DNA from 2 places in the Shewanella sp. 4t3-1-2LB genome. Region 2 is predicted to be linked to the other one. Evidence: predicted binding sites of a transcription regulator. Region 2 holds the regulator's gene; the other holds the start of a gene.

Region 1 (5,845 bases), on a different contig from region 2:
CTCTTTATCGAGCTTCTCCGCCATTTTCTTGACTTGCTCATTGATCTGCTGCTGCGCCGCATCATTTTTCTGAGTGCGCTTATCTTCCGCTTGCTCCTGAGCGGTGGCAGAAGATTCCCCGCCGCGCTGTTCTCCCTTTTGCTGCTGAACCCCACCAGCGCTCTCATCATCGCCCGCTTGGAAGGTCAGTGTTGGCTGAGTCATCTCATTGGTTTGTTGGTTAATGACTTCAATGGGTGACGGATCAGGACGACCGGGGCGGAATTCTAAAGCAATGACCGATGTTCCTTTCGGAATATCTTTCACTTCCACTTTATTTTGCACCCCGAACGCGTATTTCATCGAACCGGCAATCTGCTTGAACTTAAGCACGTCCATCTCAGAAAAAGACAGCAGCAATACGAAGAAGCACATCAGCAGTGACATCAGATCCGAAAACGTAGCTAACCACGGCGGGGCTGGTGGTGGGCAATCAGGACACTTTGGCTTGGCCATCAGTTATTCCCCGCCAGTTGTGTCTATCTTGCGTTTTTTCTCAGCTAGATAGTTTTTCAGAAAGCTCTCGATAACACGCGGGTTTTGGCCATCCTGTATCGCCAGCACCGCATCCATAATCAGATTACGGTTGAGCATCTCTTCGTTCATGCGCAATGCCAGTTTGTCGGCAATGGGTAACGCCACCAAGTTTGCCAGCAGTGACCCATAAAGGGTGGTTAACAACGCCACCGCCATTGCCGGGCCAATCGACTTAGGGTCATCCATGTTAGACAGCATCGCCACTAGGCCAACGAGTGTTCCAATCATTCCCATAGCGGGTCCGACATCCCCAAAAGCTTTGAAAATTGCGATGCCTGATTTATGCCGTTCTTCGGTGAGTACAATGTCTTTTTCCAGCGCCTCACGCACGACGTCGCCATCGTGACCATCCACCAGCATATCCACTGCTTTTTGCATAAAGGAGTTAGAAATCTGCGCTTCTTCCAGTGCCAGAAACCCCCCTTTACGGGCAGCATCCGCCATCGTCACCGACTGTTCTATGAGATCTTCTGGATTATCGAGTTTGAACATAAAGGCTTTGGCAGCAATTTTCATGGCGCCCAAGTATTGTTTTAAGTTGAACTTCATCATCACCACAAAGATGGAGCCCACGAAAACAATCAATACCGAAGGAACGTCAACGTAGATAGAGATGCCGCCGGCACTGATCATGGCCCAGAACATCACACCAAACGCGCCAACAATGCCTATCAGGGTTGCTAAATCCACTCTTGCTCCTCGATTTTCTATAGTCGCGTCATCCACCGGGATGATGCTTTTTCCGGGAAACTGGCCACGGCTTTGCCAGAATACTCCCCTAGAAAGGGAATGTTACACTTTTCAACGGCTTCTATTTTGGTTTATCGGATCAAACTTAGGCAAGTTTAGAGGGATTTTAACCCCGGAAGAAAATATTTTTATGGCAAAGCGTGCTTTTGAGCAAATAACCAACGCCTGCATTTGACCCATTTCGGTTGCTGCTATAACGTGTGCACCAACACAGTTGCCGCCAGTCCTGCTCCGAACCCCTTGCTGCCCAGCCTCGATTCCCGATTCAGATAGCTGGTATACTCTGTCGCAGTGTAAATCCAAGGAAACCAACGTGGCTAAAAAACCTGAAAACCTCAGCTTTGAAGAGTCCTTGACCGAGTTAGAGCAAATAGTAACCGAACTGGAACAGGGTGATGTGTCTCTGGATGATGCGCTGAAACAGTTTGAACGTGGTATCAGTCTGGTACGCGGCAGCCAAAGTAAACTGGAACAGGCGCAACAGAAAGTTGCCATCCTGCTGGCGGATGATCCCCAGGCACCGCTGAGTCCATTTGATGTCGAGGAACAATAATTGCTAACGGAAGCCATCAATCGCTGCCAGCAACGGATCAACCAGCATCTGAGCACGATTTTCGACGCCATTCCTGAAAACGAACCACGATTAAAAGCTGCCATGCGCTATGGTGTACTGTTGGGAGGCAAACGGGTTCGGCCATTTTTAGTATATTCAGTGGGCGAAATGCTCGGGCTCAAAGCCGAACAACTTGATGACTGCGCGGCAGCAATTGAGTGCATTCATGCCTATTCACTGATCCATGACGATTTACCCGCCATGGATAATGATGAATTGCGCCGAGGTCAACCTACTGTTCACGTTGCCTTTAATGAAGCGACAGCGATTCTGGCCGGCGATGCTTTACAAACGCTGGCATTTGAGCTGATAAGTCGAAACGATTCAGGGTTTAACGCATCACAGCAGTTGCAGATGGTGCAGGTGCTAGCCAAAGCCTCTGGCTATCTTGGTATGTGTGGCGGTCAAGCCTTGGATCTGGCGGCAACCGATCATGAGATACCACTTGCCGAGTTGACTCGGTTGCATCGGTTAAAAACTGGGGCGCTCATCAGTTGTGCAGTAGAGTTAGCGGTTATTGCCGCTGATATTGCCGATACCGAAAAACGCCAGTTAATGATTTATGCCGATGCCATTGGCCTGGCATTTCAAGTGCAGGACGATATTCTGGATATCATCGGCAGCACAGAAGAGTTAGGCAAACCTCAAGGCTCCGATACTCGCGCCAATAAAAGCACTTACCCCAGATTACTGGGACTGGAAGGGGCAAAAGCCACCGCCGAGAAACTGCTGCAAGAGGCACTATCGGCCATAGGCAATTTGCCCTACAATAGCCGACTAATTGCTGAATTCGCGCGCTATATTATTGAGCGGCGAGTATAAAACTAGAGACAAAGTAGCTCCCTATGAGTCTGGATATCACTCAATTTCCGGTATTGGCACAGGCCAATACACCCGAAGAGTTGCGCCAGTTGCCACAGGCCTTGTTGCCGCAACTAGCCGACGAACTCAGGGCTTTTTTGCTGCAATCTGTAGGGCAGTCCAGTGGTCATTTTGCTTCTGGACTGGGTACTGTAGAGTTGACCGTAGCACTGCATTATGTGTACAACACCCCGTTTGACCGGTTGGTGTGGGATGTCGGTCACCAGGCGTATCCACATAAAATCCTCACAGGACGTCGGGATCAAATGCACACCATTCGTCAGAAAGGTGGCCTGCATCCATTTCCTTGGCGCGGTGAAAGCGACTATGACACCTTCAGTGTTGGCCATTCCAGCACATCGATTTCAGCAACACTGGCAATGGCTATCGCGGCTGATAAAGAGCAAGCTGGCCGCCGGGTAGTGGCAGTGATAGGCGACGGTGCCATGACCGGTGGTATGGTGTTCGAAGCCATGAATCATGCCGGTGATTTGCATAAAGATATGCTAGTGGTGCTCAACGATAACGAGATGTCTATCTCGGAAAACGTAGGAGCACTCAACAAGCATCTGGCGCAATTAATGTCTGGCCGCTTCTACTCCAGTATTCGTGAAGGTAGCAAAAAAGTGCTGCAAGGTATGCCCGTCATCAAAGAGATGGCGCGGCGTACTGAAGAACATCTGAAAGGTATGATGGTTCCTGGCACTTTGTTTGAAGAGCTCGGTTTCAATTACATCGGCCCCATTGATGGCCATGATGTCAATGCACTGGTAGAAACGTTGCGCAATATGCGTAATCTCAGTGGTCCGCAGTTACTGCACATCATGACCAAAAAAGGCAAGGGGTATGAACCGGCCGAGAAAGATCCTATCGGTTGGCATGCAGTGCCAAAATTTGATCCCAGCCAATTCCGCAAGCCTGCAGCGCAGGCAGGTTTACCCTCTTTCTCTGAAGTTTTTGGTAAATGGCTGTGTGATATTGCTGCCCTTGATGACAAAGTCGTTGGCATTACTCCGGCCATGCGTGAAGGTTCCGGCATGGTGGAGTTTTCCCAAAAGTTCCCAGAGCAATACTTTGATGCGGCAATTGCTGAACAACATGCTGTGACCTTGGGTGCAGGCTTCGCCTGTGAAGGCTACAAGCCAGTAGTGGCGATTTACTCCACTTTTTTGCAACGTGCCTATGATCAAGTAATCCATGATGTTGCCCTGCAAAAACTGCCGGTACTGTTTGCTATCGATCGTGGTGGTATAGTCGGGGCCGATGGCCCAACACACCAAGGCGCCTTTGACATGAGTTACCTGCGCTGTATTCCTAACATGGTTATCATGGCGCCCTCTGATGAAAATGAATGTCGGCAGATGCTCTACACTGGCTATTGCTATCAAGATGGCCCCACCGCCGTACGCTATCCCAGAGGCAGTGCGACTGGAGCTCATCAAGAGGAACAAATGACGGCCCTAGCAATTGGGAAAGGGGTTCTGAAACGCCAAGGTAAGAAGCTGGCAATTATCAACTTCGGTACCACACTAGCAACCGCGCTGGACGTTGCAGAAACGTTAGATGCAACGGTTGCTGATATGCGTTTTGTTAAACCGTTGGATGAAGCCTTATTATCGCAACTGGCTACCACACATGAGCTACTGGTAACCCTTGAGGAAAACGCCATTATTGGCGGTGCCGGCAGCGGTGTACTGGAGTATCTGGCGAGGAAACAGTTATGTAAGCCAGTGCTGCAGTTAGGTCTGCCTGATGAATTTATCAAGCATGGTAGCCCACAAGAAATTTTGGCAGAGCTGCAACTGGACAGTCCAGGGGTATTAGCGCAAATCAAAGCTTTTATGGCTCAACACCAGAGTTAAAGCATAAAAAAGCCAACCAACTAAAAAGGTTGGCTTTTTTATGTCATCCGTCCACCTGTCCAGATGCTTTAGCGCTATAGTTAAGCAAACAAAGCATAATAATGCGCGATGACGATTAGGTGACGGGGAATGGCAGTAAGGGAAAACTGTGCATTAATGTTAGGCGGTGGTGGGGCCAGAGCCGCTTATCAGGTCGGTGTACTAAAAGCACTAGTACAGCTATATCCCCGCAATCATGGTATTCCTTTTAATGTCATATGCGGGACATCTGCAGGTGCGATTAACGGTACCGCCATGGCCACACACGCGTCCTGCTTCCACTTAGGCGTAAAAAAACTGGAGTGGATCTGGCGACATCTGCATACCAGTCGCATTTACAAGGCTGCTATTCCTGGAGTACTGCAACACTTAGGCGCGATGTTGCTCAAAGGGATACAGACAGATCTCGCCAATACGGATGCGGGCAGTTTGCTGGACAATTCACCACTGCGCGATTTGCTGAATGAGCTTATTAACTTTGAACGCATTGACCGTAATATCCAAAACGGTCACCTCACCGCCATCAGTATTGATACCTCCTGTTATAACACCTCACAATCCGTGAGTTTTTTTCAAGCCAGCAGTGAAATAGAAAACTGGCAACGATCACGGCGCAGCGGCTTGCGCACTCGGCTGAATACTGAACATTTGATGGCGAGTGCCGCAATTCCGATGGTGTTCCCGTCGATTCGGCTAGGTAAATGGTATTACGGTGATGGTTCCGTACATCAGCTCTCCCCTTTATCCTGCCCTATTCATCTTGGTGCCGATCGCATCATGGTGATAAACCTAGAAAGTCCGCACAAGCAACAACCAAAGGATCTGGAATACCATCCCAAGACAGCCACCATTGCTGGTCACCTGTTGGATACCATTTTCTCCGATACCCTGAACAGTGACATGGAGCGCCTTACCCGCGTTAATGGCACGTTAGCGTTGATCCCGCCCACCAGCCGCGAATTATTGAGCCTACGCAATATTGATACTTTAGTGATCAAACCCAGCGAAGATTTGAGTGATATTGCTAAACGCTATTACATGGAAATGCCATTCGCCATTCGGCGGCTGTTAGGGTTAATTGGTATCAACAGCCAATCAGATACCAGCATAGTGTCTTACCTGCTGTTTGAGAAAGCCTATACCG
Region 2 (12,999 bases):
AATATGATGCCAAAAAATCGCCGGCACCTTATTTGGTTGCTAAAGGCGCTGATGACATCGCTTTTAAAATTCGCGAGATTGCTCGCGAATATAATGTTCCCATCGTGGCCGCACCGTTGCTGGCCCGCGCTATTTACCACACCACCAAACTGGAACAACAGATCCCTGATGGCCTGTTTACCGCCGTGGCGCAAGTGCTGGCCTATGTTTATCAGCTGCGGCAGTATCAGAAAGGCCGGGGTCGAAAGCCTACCCCTTTGCCGCTTAGTCAACCGATCCCCGAAGAGTTTAAGCAGTATTGACGTTGGTTGGCCTGGATTTTGCCTACACCAGACAAAGTGTCAAAACTCAGGCTGAAAGATGGATGTAAGAGCAACGTTCGGACAGTTACGTCAGGTTAAGCCCACATCGTTGAAAGGCATTGGTACCCCGCTACTTGTCTTGGCGACACTGGCGATGATTGTGTTGCCGATGCCGGCATTTTTGCTGGATATTCTGTTTTCCTTCAATATTGCGCTGGCATTAGTGGTCTTGCTGGTTGCGGTGTACACGAGTCGACCACTGGATTTTGCGGCGTTCCCTACGGTGCTGTTGGTTGCCACCTTGCTGCGCTTGGCGCTGAACGTGGCATCTACCCGTGTTGTGTTACTGGAAGGCCACAATGGTCCTGATGCTGCGGGTAAAGTGATTGAGGCCTTCGGCTCAGTGGTTATTGGTGGTAACTACGCAGTGGGGCTGGTGGTTTTTTTAATCCTGATCATCATTAACTTTGCAGTTGTGACGAAAGGTGCTGGTCGTATCTCAGAAGTAAGCGCCCGCTTTACATTAGATGCCATGCCAGGAAAGCAGATGGCAATCGACGCCGATCTGAATGCTGGCATTATTAATCAGGATCAAGCGCGCTTGCGCCGGGCCGAAGTGACCAGCGAAGCTGACTTCTATGGTTCCATGGACGGTGCCTCGAAATTTGTCAAAGGCGATGCCATCGCTGGTATTTTAATTCTCTGTATCAACATCGTGGGCGGCTTCATCATTGGTATGGTGCAGCATGGCTTGGGGTTTTCTCAGGCAGTAGAAATCTATACCTTGTTGACTATCGGTGATGGTCTGGTTGCTCAGATCCCTGGTTTGCTGCTGTCCATTGCCGCGGCGCTAATGGTGACCCGTCAGAACGAGTCTGGCGACATGGGGCAACAAGTCGTACAGCAGATGTTTGACAATCCCAAGTCACTCATCATCGCTGCTGCTGTCTTGTTTGTGATGGGGATTGTCCCCGGGATGCCACATTTGGCATTCTTGAGTTTTGCGCTGCTGGCATCTACCGGCGCGTTTTTTATCTTTAGACGCAATGAAAAGAACAAACAGCAGGCACTGGAACTGGCTAAAAAAGGCCCAACAGAAAAGAATCTTACTGAACCTAAAGAACTCAGCTGGGACGATGTGCGGCCGGTGGATACCATCGGTTTGGAAGTCGGATACCGTTTGATCCCGTTGGTGGATAAAGGGCAAGGCGGTGAATTACTCAGTCGTATTAAAGGGGTTCGTAAGAAACTGTCACAGGAATTGGGCTTTTTAGTCCCGGCTGTGCATATTCGCGATAATCTGGATTTGTCTCCCAGCGCCTATCGGATCTCGCTGATGGGGGTCGCGTGTGGTGAGGCTGAAGTGCGCCACGATTGTGAATTGGCCATCAATCCAGGTCAGGTATTTGGCAAACTCGACGGTGTTGAAACCAAAGATCCAGCGTTTGGTCTGGATGCCGTGTGGATTACGCCTGAGCTGCGTGAACATGCTCAGACCCTCGGTTATACCGTGGTGGATACCTCAACGGTGATTGCCACACACTTGAGCCAGTTGCTGACCAATAATGCCGCCAAGTTGCTTGGCTACGAAGAGGTACAGCAGCTGCTGGATATGTTGGCCAAACGCGCCCCGAAACTGGTGGATGGTTTTGTGCCTGACATTATGTCGCTGGGTAACGTGGTTAAAGTTATGCAGAATCTGCTTAATGAAGGGGTTTCTATTCGCGATCTCCGCACCATCGTCCAGACATTGCTGGAGTATGGACCGAAGAGCAACGACACCGAAGTACTTACCGCTGCGGTGCGCATTGCGCTTAAGCGGATGATTGTGCAGGAAATCGCAGGCCCTGAGGCGGAGATCCCTGTCATTACTTTGGCACCAGAATTGGAACAGATGTTGCATCAGTCAATGCAAGCGACAGGCGGCGATGGTCCGAATATCGAACCCGGTCTGGCGGAACGGATGCAAAAGTCCCTCGCCAGCGCAGCGCAGAAGCAGGAAATGGTTGGACAACCCGCCATTTTGCTGACATCGGGTATGCTGCGCGCCACCTTGTCTCGTTTCGTCAAGCACACGATTCCTAATCTTCGGGTGATCTCATATCAGGAAGTGCCAGACGAAAAGCAAATCCGTATCGTTTCCGCTGTGGGCCAGTAGGAGTAACAGAGAGTGAAAATAAAACGCTTTTTTGCCAAAGATATGCGTGCTGCACTGGCGCAAGTCAAAGATACCCTCGGGGCTGATGCGGTGATTATGTCGAACAAGAAAGTCACCGGTGGCATTGAGATTGTGGCGGCTGTGGACTACGACGAACCGCAGGCTAATGTTCCACAAACGCCGGTATTTAGTGATTTGAGTGAAGACAAAGTGTCACTCGGCCATGTCCGCAGCGAAACTAAAGCCAAGCCTGCCGCAGCCGCAGATTCATTACAAGCATTGCTTGAGCGGCAGCATAATCGTCTCACTCAGCAATTGTCTAAACAGCCAGCTGCCGCCAGAGATAATGAGCTGCCAGCATGGGCGCGAGGTTTGAACGGTGAAACTGGCACCGCTAAACCAAGACAAAATCTGCAAGATATGACGCCAACGTCTACACTCAATGGCAAAAATGGTAACGCAAAACAGCAACTCGAACTGGATTCTATGCGTCAGGAGTTATCTTCTTTACGCAGTTTGTTAACGCACCAGCTCAATGAGTTGATGATGGATCATAAAAATCGTCATGATCCGGTTGGTGCCATGTTGGAACGTAAGCTTTTAGAGGCAGAGTTTGCGCCGCAAGTCGCGGCCAAATTGGCCGGGTTGTCACAGCATTATGCGCCTGCGGATTTGGTTAAGGCATTACCACAGTCACTGGCTAATCTGCTGAGCAATCAAGGTGACGATATCGTGCGCCAGGGCGGCATTGTCGCCTTAGTGGGACCCACGGGGGTCGGTAAAACGACAACGCTGGCGAAAATTGCTGCCAGATTCGTGGCTCACCATGGTCCAGATTCGGTGGTATTGATCACTACCGATCATTATCGCATTGGAGCCTTTGAGCAATTGGCAACTTATGGCAAGATAATGGGATGTCCGGTGAAGCAAGCCCAAGATCTCAATGAGTTGGAACAGATTGTCTACCAGTTCCGTAATCGTAAACTGGTATTAATTGACACCGCTGGAATGGGGCAGCGAGACATGCGTTTATGCCAGCAGCTGGATAGCCTTACCGCCAACAGCCGTCTACCTATCCGCAGTTTTTTGGTGCTGTCAGCCACAGGGCAGCGGCGCGTTCTGGAAGAGGCCATCAACCAGTTCAAGCGTATTCCACTGGCAGGCGCTATATTAACCAAACTGGATGAATCAGTTTCTTTAGGAGCAGCACTAAGTGTATTAATCCAAAGTGGTTTATCATTGAGTTACACCACGGATGGTCAGCGGGTGCCCGAAGATATGCGGGTGGCTGATACATTAGGATTAGCCAAACAGGCGCTGGCCGTATTAAACAAAACCGAAACGACAGAATTCAACCCTGAAGTCAGGTCAAATGAAATGACCTATGCATTTGAGTAGTAAAGCTATGACCCAGGATCAAGCGAGTGGTTTACGAATGATAAATCAACAACAAAACGAAAAAGTGAAAGTAATTGCCGTTACCGGCGGCAAGGGTGGCGTAGGCAAGACCAGCGTTGCTATCAATACCGCCGTGGCGCTCGCAGAGAAAGGCAAGCGGGTAATGGTATTGGATGCTGACTTGGGATTGGCAAATGTCGATGTAATGCTCGGATTGCGGGCCGAACGCAACTTGTCACATGTATTGTCTGGAGAAGCTGAACTGGATGACATCATCGTCCGTGGACCCAAAGGTATTGGGATTATTCCCGCTACCTCCGGTACTCAGTCAATGGTTGAATTGAGCCCCGCGCAGCATGCCGGACTGATCCGAGCCTTCAGTGAAATGAAAACGCAGTTTGATGTGCTAATCGTTGACACTGCTGCCGGTATTTCTGACATGGTGCTGAGTTTTTCTCGGGCCTCACAGGATGTGTTGGTGGTGGTCTGTGACGAGCCAACATCCATCACTGATGCCTATGCGCTGATCAAGATTCTGAGTCGGGAACACGGCGTCTTTCGCTTTAAAATTGTAGCCAACATGGTGCGCAGTTTGCGGGAAGGCATGGAGTTATTTGCTAAACTGAGCAAAGTGACCGATCGTTTCCTCGATGTTGCGCTAGAATTGGTTGCCACCATACCTTTTGATGAAAATCTGCGTAAGTCGGTGCGTAAGCAGAAACTCATCGTAGAAGCCTTTCCTAAATCGCCAGCGAGCATTGCTTACCAAGGGCTGGCAAACAAAGTGATTAGCTGGCCTGTACCGCAACAGCCCGGTGGTCATCTGGAGTTCTTTGTCGAGCGGTTGGTGCAAAAGCCTGAATATCAGGAGGAAGGTGCCAGTGAATAAAATGGCCGCGTATACCGGGTTTAACGATAAAAGCTTGATCGTTGACCAGTATGCGTCGCTGGTGAAACGAATCGCCCACCATTTACTGGCGCGTTTACCTGCATCGGTACAGCTGGATGATCTGCTACAAGCCGGGATGATGGGCCTGCTGGAAGCCGCCTCCAAATTTGATGGCAGCAAAGGTGCCAAATTTGAAACGTTTGCCGGTATTCGTATTCGCGGAGCGATGATCGATGAGATCCGCCGTGGCGACTGGTTGCCCCGTTCCGTTCATCGTAATCAACGTAGAATTGCTCAAGTGATTGATGAACTGGAACAGGAGTTGGGCCGGGATGCTAGAGATGTTGAGATCGCTCAACGGTTGGAAATGTCACTTGATGAATATCATCACATACTAAGTGACGTATCTGCTGGTAAAATAATAGGAATCGAGGATCTTGGCGGAGCTCCAGATGCGCTTTTTGCCGATGAAATGGCAGCGAACGATACTTATGACACGCTGGTAAACGATCAGTTTCGAGAAGCATTGGCAGACGCGATTAAGCTTTTGCCGGAAAGAGATGCGCTGGTTCTGTCGCTTTATTATGATGAAGCGCTCAATTTAAAAGAAATCGGTGCCATTCTAGATGTTAGTGAGTCTAGAGTTAGTCAGATCCACAGTCAGGCAATGCTCAGGCTTAAAGCAAAACTCAGGCATTGGACACAGAACTAAACGGTTTTTTGAGCGGTTTTAAAATTCAGCTCTGCGGAGGAAACTTTGGATAAAAACATGAAGATTCTCATTGTTGATGATTTTTCAACGATGCGAAGGATTATCAAAAACCTGTTACGGGATCTTGGGTTTAATAACACCCAAGAAGCCGATGACGGGTCTACTGCGCTGCCAATGCTGCAGAAAGGTGATTTTGATTTTGTGGTCACCGACTGGAACATGCCGGGTATGCAGGGCATTGATCTACTAAGAGCAATTCGCGCGGATGAAAATCTTAAGAATATTCCGGTGTTGATGGTTACCGCGGAAGCTAAGCGTGAGCAGATTATCGCTGCCGCCCAGGCCGGAGTGAATGGTTATGTTGTTAAACCTTTCACCGCCGCAACCCTTAAAGAGAAGTTGGACAAAATCTTTGAACGACTTGGTTGAGCTTGGGGGCGCTATGAAGGCAGAAAACACCGGACTCATTACGCTCGAACAGGCTCAGCGCCTAGTGGAACTGCTATCAGCTGGCGAACAACAACAAGCTGATGAACTGGTCCGTGAGTTATCGCAACCTATCCAGCAAGAACTGTTTGCTGAAGTCGGTAAACTGACGCGGCAACTCCACAATGCATTGAACGAGTTTCAGCTGGATAATCGATTAGTGGAACTGGCGAATAACGATATCCCAGATGCGAAAGAACGTCTGAGTTTTGTTATCGACATGACAGAACAGGCGGCCAATAAAACCATGGATGCCGTGGAAGAGTGTTTGCCACTGTCCGATGCGCTCAGCGTTAGCCTTGCTAATATTAAACCCACGTGGGACAGACTGATGCGTCGGAATCTGTCACTCGATGAGTTCAAAACCCTGTGTCACGATGTGCAGCACTTTATGGTGCAGACTGAGGCTGACTCTGGACGACTGCACGAACTGCTCAACCAAATACTGTTAGCTCAGGATTTCCAGGATCTGACTGGGCAGATGATCCGCCGGGTGATTGATTTAGTAAAAGAAGTAGAAAGCAATCTTGTATCACTATTGACCATGTTTGGGGCACAACCTAACGAGAGTCTAGTCAGCATTCGTGAAAGTAATATTGATGCTGAAGGACCTATTCATAATGCTGGATCACGTCAGGACGTGGTTACCGGACAGGATGAAGTAGACGATTTGCTCTCTAGTCTGGGATTCTGATGAGGAGTCATATTGATGGCCTTTGATGTTGATGAAGAGATCCTGCAGGATTTTTTAATCGAAGCCGGAGAGATTTTGGAGCTGCTGCAGGAGCAGCTGGTGCAGTTAGAAAATAATCCAGGAGATACCGACCTGTTGAATGCCATTTTCCGCGGTTTTCATACCGTGAAAGGTGGGGCCGGGTTCCTGGGACTTGCGCCCATGGTGGATGTTTGCCACGAGGCAGAAAACACCTTCGATTTATTGCGTACCGGTAAACGCAGTGTCAGCGCCGAACTGATGGATATCATCCTACAGGCGTTGGATGCCATCAATGTGATGTTTAGCCAGACTCAAGCAGGTGAAGAACAGCAACCAGCAGATCCGCAGCTGCTGGCCAATCTGAAACTGCTGAGTTCTGGTGCCCCATTGCCTTCAGAATCCAGTAATAGCCTTGAGTCGACAGAAGAAGCTGCTGAAGATACTGCAACTGAGACTGCCATAGAGGAAACGACTGATAGCGCTGATGCGCTGTTTGATGAGATGCTTGAATCTGTCGCAGCAACGCCATCGACAGAACCTACAGCGGCTGAAGCGCCAGCGGCTAACGGCAGCATCGATGATATTGAAGAATCAGAATTTGAAGCCTTGCTTGATGCCTTGCATGGTAAAGGCAAAGGCCCCTCTGCAACCGGTGCTTCAGGCTCAGATGCGAAAGCGCCGGCGGCTAGTGACAGCGACGACATCAGTGATGACGAGTTTGAAGCGTTGTTGGACGATCTGCACGGCAAGGGCAAATTTTCAGTCAATCCCGATGCTAAACCTGTAGCGGCTGAAACGGCCGGGCACACAGTTGACTCGGATGAAATTTCTGAAGATGAATTTGAAGCTTTGCTGGATCAGCTACATGGTAAAGGTAAAGCGCCTGGCCTTGAAGCTGAAGATACTGCCGCGACACAAGCTCCTGCCGCAAAGGTAACTCCTCAAGCTGCACCAGCCGCTAACGTTCCAACATCCAAAGCCGCTGCAACGCCTAAAGCCGTTGCAACACCCAAAGCAGCAGACGCGCCTAAAGCGGTGAAAGCCGCAGCGCCATCCGAACCTAAAGTTCCGGCTCCGGCCAAAGAAACTGCCAGTAAGGCTGTCGCCCCAGCGGCGAGTAGTGCCCCTCAGGCAGAGACTACCGTGCGTGTCGATACTGCACGTTTGGACCAGATCATGAACATGGTGGGTGAACTGGTACTGGTGCGTAACCGGTTGGTGAGTCTTGGCATTTCCCGCGAAGATGAGGCAATGAGCAAGGCGTTGGCTAACTTGGATTTGGTGACTTCTGATCTGCAGGGCGCGGTGATGAAAACCCGTATGCAGCCAATCAAGAAAGTCTTTGGCCGTTTCCCTAGAGTGGTGCGCGATCTCGCCCGCAGTCTCAATAAAGACATTGAATTGCGCATGGTCGGCGAAGAAACCGACTTAGATAAGAATTTGGTTGAGGCACTAGCAGATCCATTAGTGCATTTAGTACGTAACTCTGTGGATCATGGCATTGAAATGCCCGATGTGCGTGAATCTATCGGTAAATCTCGGACGGGCATCATAACCCTATCGGCAAGTCAGGAAGGTGACCATATTCTTCTGAAAATAGAAGATGATGGCGCAGGTATGGATCCTGAAAAGCTTAAAGCCATTGCGATTAAACGCGGTGTGCTGGATGAAGATACCGCCGCCAGGATGTCAGATCAGGACGCCTATAATCTGATTTTTGCCCCAGGTTTTTCTACTAAGACCGAAATTTCAGACATTTCTGGCCGTGGCGTTGGTATGGATGTGGTGAAAACCCGCATTACTCAGCTAAACGGTTCGGTGCACATTGATTCTGCTAAAGGTAAGGGAACTCGGCTGGAAATCAAAGTGCCACTGACCTTGGCGATCATGCCAACGTTGATGGTGGAAGTGGCCAAACAGGTCTTTGCCTTGCCGTTGTCCAGTGTCAATGAGATTTTCCATCTGGATCTTGGCAAGACTAACGTTGTTGATGGACAACTGACCGTTATTGTGCGGGAGAAGGCAATACCGCTGTTCTATCTCGAACAATGGCTCAATCGTCATCCCCGCAGTTTCAAAAGTGGAGAAAAACGCCTGGGGCACGTGGTTATTGTGCAGCTAGGAATGAAACAGATAGGTTTTGTGGTTGACGCATTGATTGGTCAAGAAGAAGTGGTGATTAAACCTTTGGGCGCCTTGTTGCATGGAACGCCGGGCATGGCCGGAGCCACTATTACTTCGGATGGGGGGATTGCGCTTATTCTTGATGTTCCGGGACTTCTCAAGCATTACGCCTCCCGATCAAGACGCTAAACCGTAAATAAGGATTTGAATGGCTATTAAAGTGTTGGTCGTTGACGACTCTGGTTTTTTTCGTCGGCGCGTGAGTGAAATTGTAAATCAGGACTCAGAGCTGGAAGTGGTCGGTATGGCGACAAATGGGTTGGAAGCGGTACGTATGGCCGCTGAACTCAAACCAAACGTCATCACCATGGATATCGAAATGCCTGTGATGGATGGGATCACTGCTGTTCGTAAAATAATGGAAAGCACGCCAACACCTATCCTGATGTTTTCCTCTTTGACTCACGAAGGTGCTAAAGCGACGTTGGATGCACTGGACGCAGGTGCGCTCGACTTTCTGCCAAAGCGGTTTGAGGATATTGCGACAAATAAAGAAGCCGCGATTGAGTTATTACAGCAAAGAGTGAAAGCACTAGGCCGTCGTCGGGTATTTCGCCCGGTGAGTCGACCACTGACGACTCGACCATCTGTCGATAGTCATGTGTCACGGCCATTACGTGAAGAAGAACCTGTAAAACCCTTGGAGCGTAGTGTTGGCCGAAGTGCCGCACCAGCCAGGGCCAGTGGCAAGCAATACAAATTGTTGGTGATAGGAACCTCTACCGGCGGACCGGTAGCGTTGCAGCGTATTCTGACCCGTTTCCCGGCAGATTACCCGCATCCTATCGTGCTAATCCAGCACATGCCTGCCGCGTTTACGCCAGCATTTGCAGCCCGACTGAATAGCTTGTGCCAGATTGAGGTAAAAGAAGCCAGTAACGGCGACGCCATGCGACCAGGCTGTGCCTATTTAGCCCCGGGCGGTATGCAGATGATGGTAGAGCGTGCAGGAACCAGTGGCCGTATTAAAATCGTCAGCGGTACGCCTGAAATGAATTATAAGCCGTCAGTCGATATCACCTTTGCCTCAGCAGCCAAAGCCTATGGCGGCGATGTATTGGCGGTGGTATTAACCGGCATGGGCGCCGATGGTCGCGAGGGTGCGCGCTTGTTAAAAAGTGCCGGCTCCATTATCTGGGCGCAAGATGAAGCCTCATGTGTTGTCTACGGTATGCCTCAGGCCGTGACAGTGGCTGGCTTATCCAGCCAGTCGATTTCGCTAGATAACATGGCGGACGCTATATTGCGGGAGTCCGGGCGTGGTTGATAGGGCTGATCGGCAAACAGGGTATTTGTTAGCGCTATTCCTGTTGTCGTTGGCGGTAGTCATTCTTGCGGCTGTCAGTTGGCAGTTGCATATAAAAAATCAGTTGTTGCAGCAAAAAACCGAACAGCTTCGGGCATCGCAAGTGGTCTTGATGGTGCCGGATGAACAGGCTGGGCAAATTGCTGACTGGATGGTAAAGCATCCCGAGCAAACCGCGTCGCTACTGGACGTGGTAAAACCTGTGCAGGAAGGAAAGAAGTCGCTGCAGCAATCACTGGATGATGAACGCCTCAAGCAGCATACCCAGGCACTGGAAGCAAAGCCTGTGAACAAGCCTGCTAATAACGATAAGTTACCTCCAGGGGCTTCGTCTGTGGCAGAAACACCAGTCATGGTGGAACAACTGCAAAATGGTGTCAAAGTAATACGTTTACCGCACGGCGGTATCCGGGTCACCACCCGGGATGTAAACGATGAGTGAACGCTAACTGGAACTGCTATTTCCGGTAAAAGGGGCTAAATGTGAGAGTCTGGACCATCGCAAATCAAAAGGGCGGTGTCGGTAAAACGACCTCGGTGGCCAGTCTCGCCGGTGTGTTAGCTAAGGGTGGTCAACGCGTGTTGATGATTGACACCGATCCCCATGCGTCATTGGGGTACTATCTTGGGATTGATTCCGAAGAGGTGCCCGCTTCGCTTTATGATGTGTTTATGGCCCATGATCACTTGTCCAGAGATTTGGTAAAGCAGCATATTGTACCAACGTCAGTGGATGGCATAGATCTGTTACCTGCAACTATGGCGTTGGCAACTTTAGATCGTGCTCTTGGCCATCACGAAGGTATGGGCCTGGTTCTGCGTAATCTTATACAGTTGCTGGATTCTGATTATGATGTTGCCTTGGTTGATTGCCCACCAGTACTCGGGGTACTTATGGTGAATGCGCTGGCGGCCAGTCAACATATCATTGTACCGGTTCAAACAGAATTTTTGGCCATTAAAGGACTGGAGCGCATGATAAAAACGATGGAGTTGATGGGACGTTCTAAACGCACCCGTTACAGCTACTCCATTGTGCCTACTATGTATGACCGACGTACTAAAGCGTCATCAGCCGCATTACAGTTTCTCGGCGATGTCTATGGTGAACGGCTTTGGCCCGATGTCATCCCGGTTGATACTAAATTTCGAGACGCCAGCTTGGCGCATCTCCCTGCTAGTCATTATGCGCCACAGTCTCGCGGGGTACAGGCTTATGAACGTTTGTTGGATTTCCTGATGAAGGGAGAGTTCGCTCATGCCAAAATCGGTTGACGAAACTGTTTTTGACTACTTCAGTGTTCTATTGAGTGAACCCGAACCAGAGAAGCGTCCTACTGCAACACTGGTGTCTGCAGTACAACCTAAACCAGCGGCAGTTGCCAGGCCGATAAATAAACTGGAAGCAGTTGCGGAGACTAAGCCTGCGATAGATAAACAAGCGCTACAACGTTTACTGGCGCAAGTTGCACCGGTTGCCACAGAGACCACCCATGAGCAACCTGTGGTGCTTAAAAGTGCTGAAAAAGTAACTACTGTTAAAGCAACACCCGTGGCAGACGCGACCACTATTGCACCGCAAATAGTTCAAGTGTCGACGGTAATGGCAACTAAAGCGCCGATTGCTGCTGTTAAGCCACAAACGCAAGCCGGTACGCAACCACCACAGGTGATAACACCTTTGGAACAATTGCTAGATGATGAATTTCAGGTGTTGTTTTTCAATGTCGCGGGGCTAACGTTAGCGGTGCCTTTGATAAGTTTGGGGGGCATTGTACAGGTAGAGCACATTAATCATATTATTGGTAGACCTCGCTGGTTTAAGGGCGTTCAGAGCTATCGGGAGTCGCAGCTTAATGTGGTGGATACCGCCGCGTGGGTAATGCCTGAAAAATATGATGAGAAACTGGCACAATCCATAAATTATCAATATCTTGTAGTATTGGAAGAAAGTAACTGGGGATTGGCCTGTGAATCACTGGTCAATGCCGTCAAAATTGATAAGTCCCAGGTCAATTGGCGTGGGAAAGCAGGAAAACGCCCTTGGTTGGCAGGGGTGGTGAAGGAACAGATGTGTGGCATTTTGCATGTCCGAGCACTTGTTGAAATGCTCAATGCCGGGTTGGGATGTCAGGATCCGATAGACTGAGGTAAATATGACAGAATCAAGAAATGTAGCTGCTGTGTCTACAGGTAAGGATGACGCGGTACTGCAATGGGTCACTTTCAAGCTGGATAACGAGACCTATGGCATCAATGTGATGCAGGTACAGGAAGTATTGCGTTACACCGAAATTGCGCCAGTACCAGGGGCTCCACATTACGTACTGGGGATTATCAATCTTCGTGGTAATGTGGTTACCGTCATCGATACTCGCAGTCGTTTTGGTTTACCTGCCGCGGAAGTAGATGATTCCACTCGTATCGTCATTATTGAAGCAGAAAAACAGGTTATTGGTATTCTGGTCGATAGTGTTGCAGAGGTGGTTTACTTACGCCGTTCTGAAATTGATAACGCACCAAATGTTGGTACTGAAGAAAGTGCCAAATTTATCCAGGGTGTCAGCAACCGTGGTGAAGAACTGCTGATACTTGTGGATTTGGATAAACTGCTGTCCGATGAAGAGTGGGCAGAATTGGCTCAGTTATAATCGTTCTAAACAGGCAGTAATAACGTTACGGTAGCAGTTAGGGAGTAAAGTACCGATGATAGGCGATGGTTTTTTGATCGCAGCGCTGATTTATATTGTTGCCTGTCTTGGTCTAGTGTTATTCCTGCAAAAGCAAGGAAACCGGTTGCGTAATAAGGTGGAAGCGCTGACGCTGTTGGTAAAGGAAGGTGACCGACA

Evidence for each region. The regulator FliA, encoded in region 2, starts transcription of late flagellar genes. The targets are predictions, from matches to a motif close to CTAAAGNTNNNNNNNNNNNNGCCGATA.
Region 1: the regulator FliA is predicted to act here: its motif matches at 1,399-1,425, upstream of pomA (flagellar motor protein PomA).

Annotation. Positions count from the first base shown of each region.
Region 1 covers NZ_JAFNJD010000002.1:95,009-100,853, forward strand. The annotation lists gene J3L11_RS01940 (flagellar motor protein MotB) at 1-495, opposite strand, end outside; gene pomA (flagellar motor protein PomA) at 499-1,266, opposite strand; gene xseB (exodeoxyribonuclease VII small subunit) at 1,640-1,879, shown strand; gene ispA ((2E,6E)-farnesyl diphosphate synthase) at 1,880-2,761, shown strand; gene dxs (1-deoxy-D-xylulose-5-phosphate synthase) at 2,785-4,662, shown strand; gene J3L11_RS01965 (patatin-like phospholipase family protein) at 4,792-5,845, shown strand, end outside.
Region 2 covers NZ_JAFNJD010000046.1:13,319-26,317, reverse strand. The annotation lists gene flhB (flagellar biosynthesis protein FlhB) at 1-302, shown strand, start outside; gene flhA (flagellar biosynthesis protein FlhA) at 361-2,460, shown strand; gene flhF (flagellar biosynthesis protein FlhF) at 2,473-3,858, shown strand; gene J3L11_RS15400 (MinD/ParA family protein) at 3,866-4,747, shown strand; gene J3L11_RS15395 (RNA polymerase sigma factor FliA) at 4,740-5,459, shown strand; gene cheY (chemotaxis response regulator CheY) at 5,505-5,888, shown strand; gene J3L11_RS15385 (protein phosphatase CheZ) at 5,902-6,639, shown strand; gene J3L11_RS15380 (chemotaxis protein CheA) at 6,655-8,973, shown strand; gene J3L11_RS15375 (chemotaxis response regulator protein-glutamate methylesterase) at 8,993-10,111, shown strand; gene J3L11_RS15370 (hypothetical protein) at 10,104-10,592, shown strand; gene J3L11_RS15365 (ParA family protein) at 10,634-11,425, shown strand; gene J3L11_RS15360 (chemotaxis protein CheW) at 11,409-12,299, shown strand; gene J3L11_RS15355 (chemotaxis protein CheW) at 12,307-12,801, shown strand; gene J3L11_RS15350 (DUF2802 domain-containing protein) at 12,860-12,999, shown strand, end outside.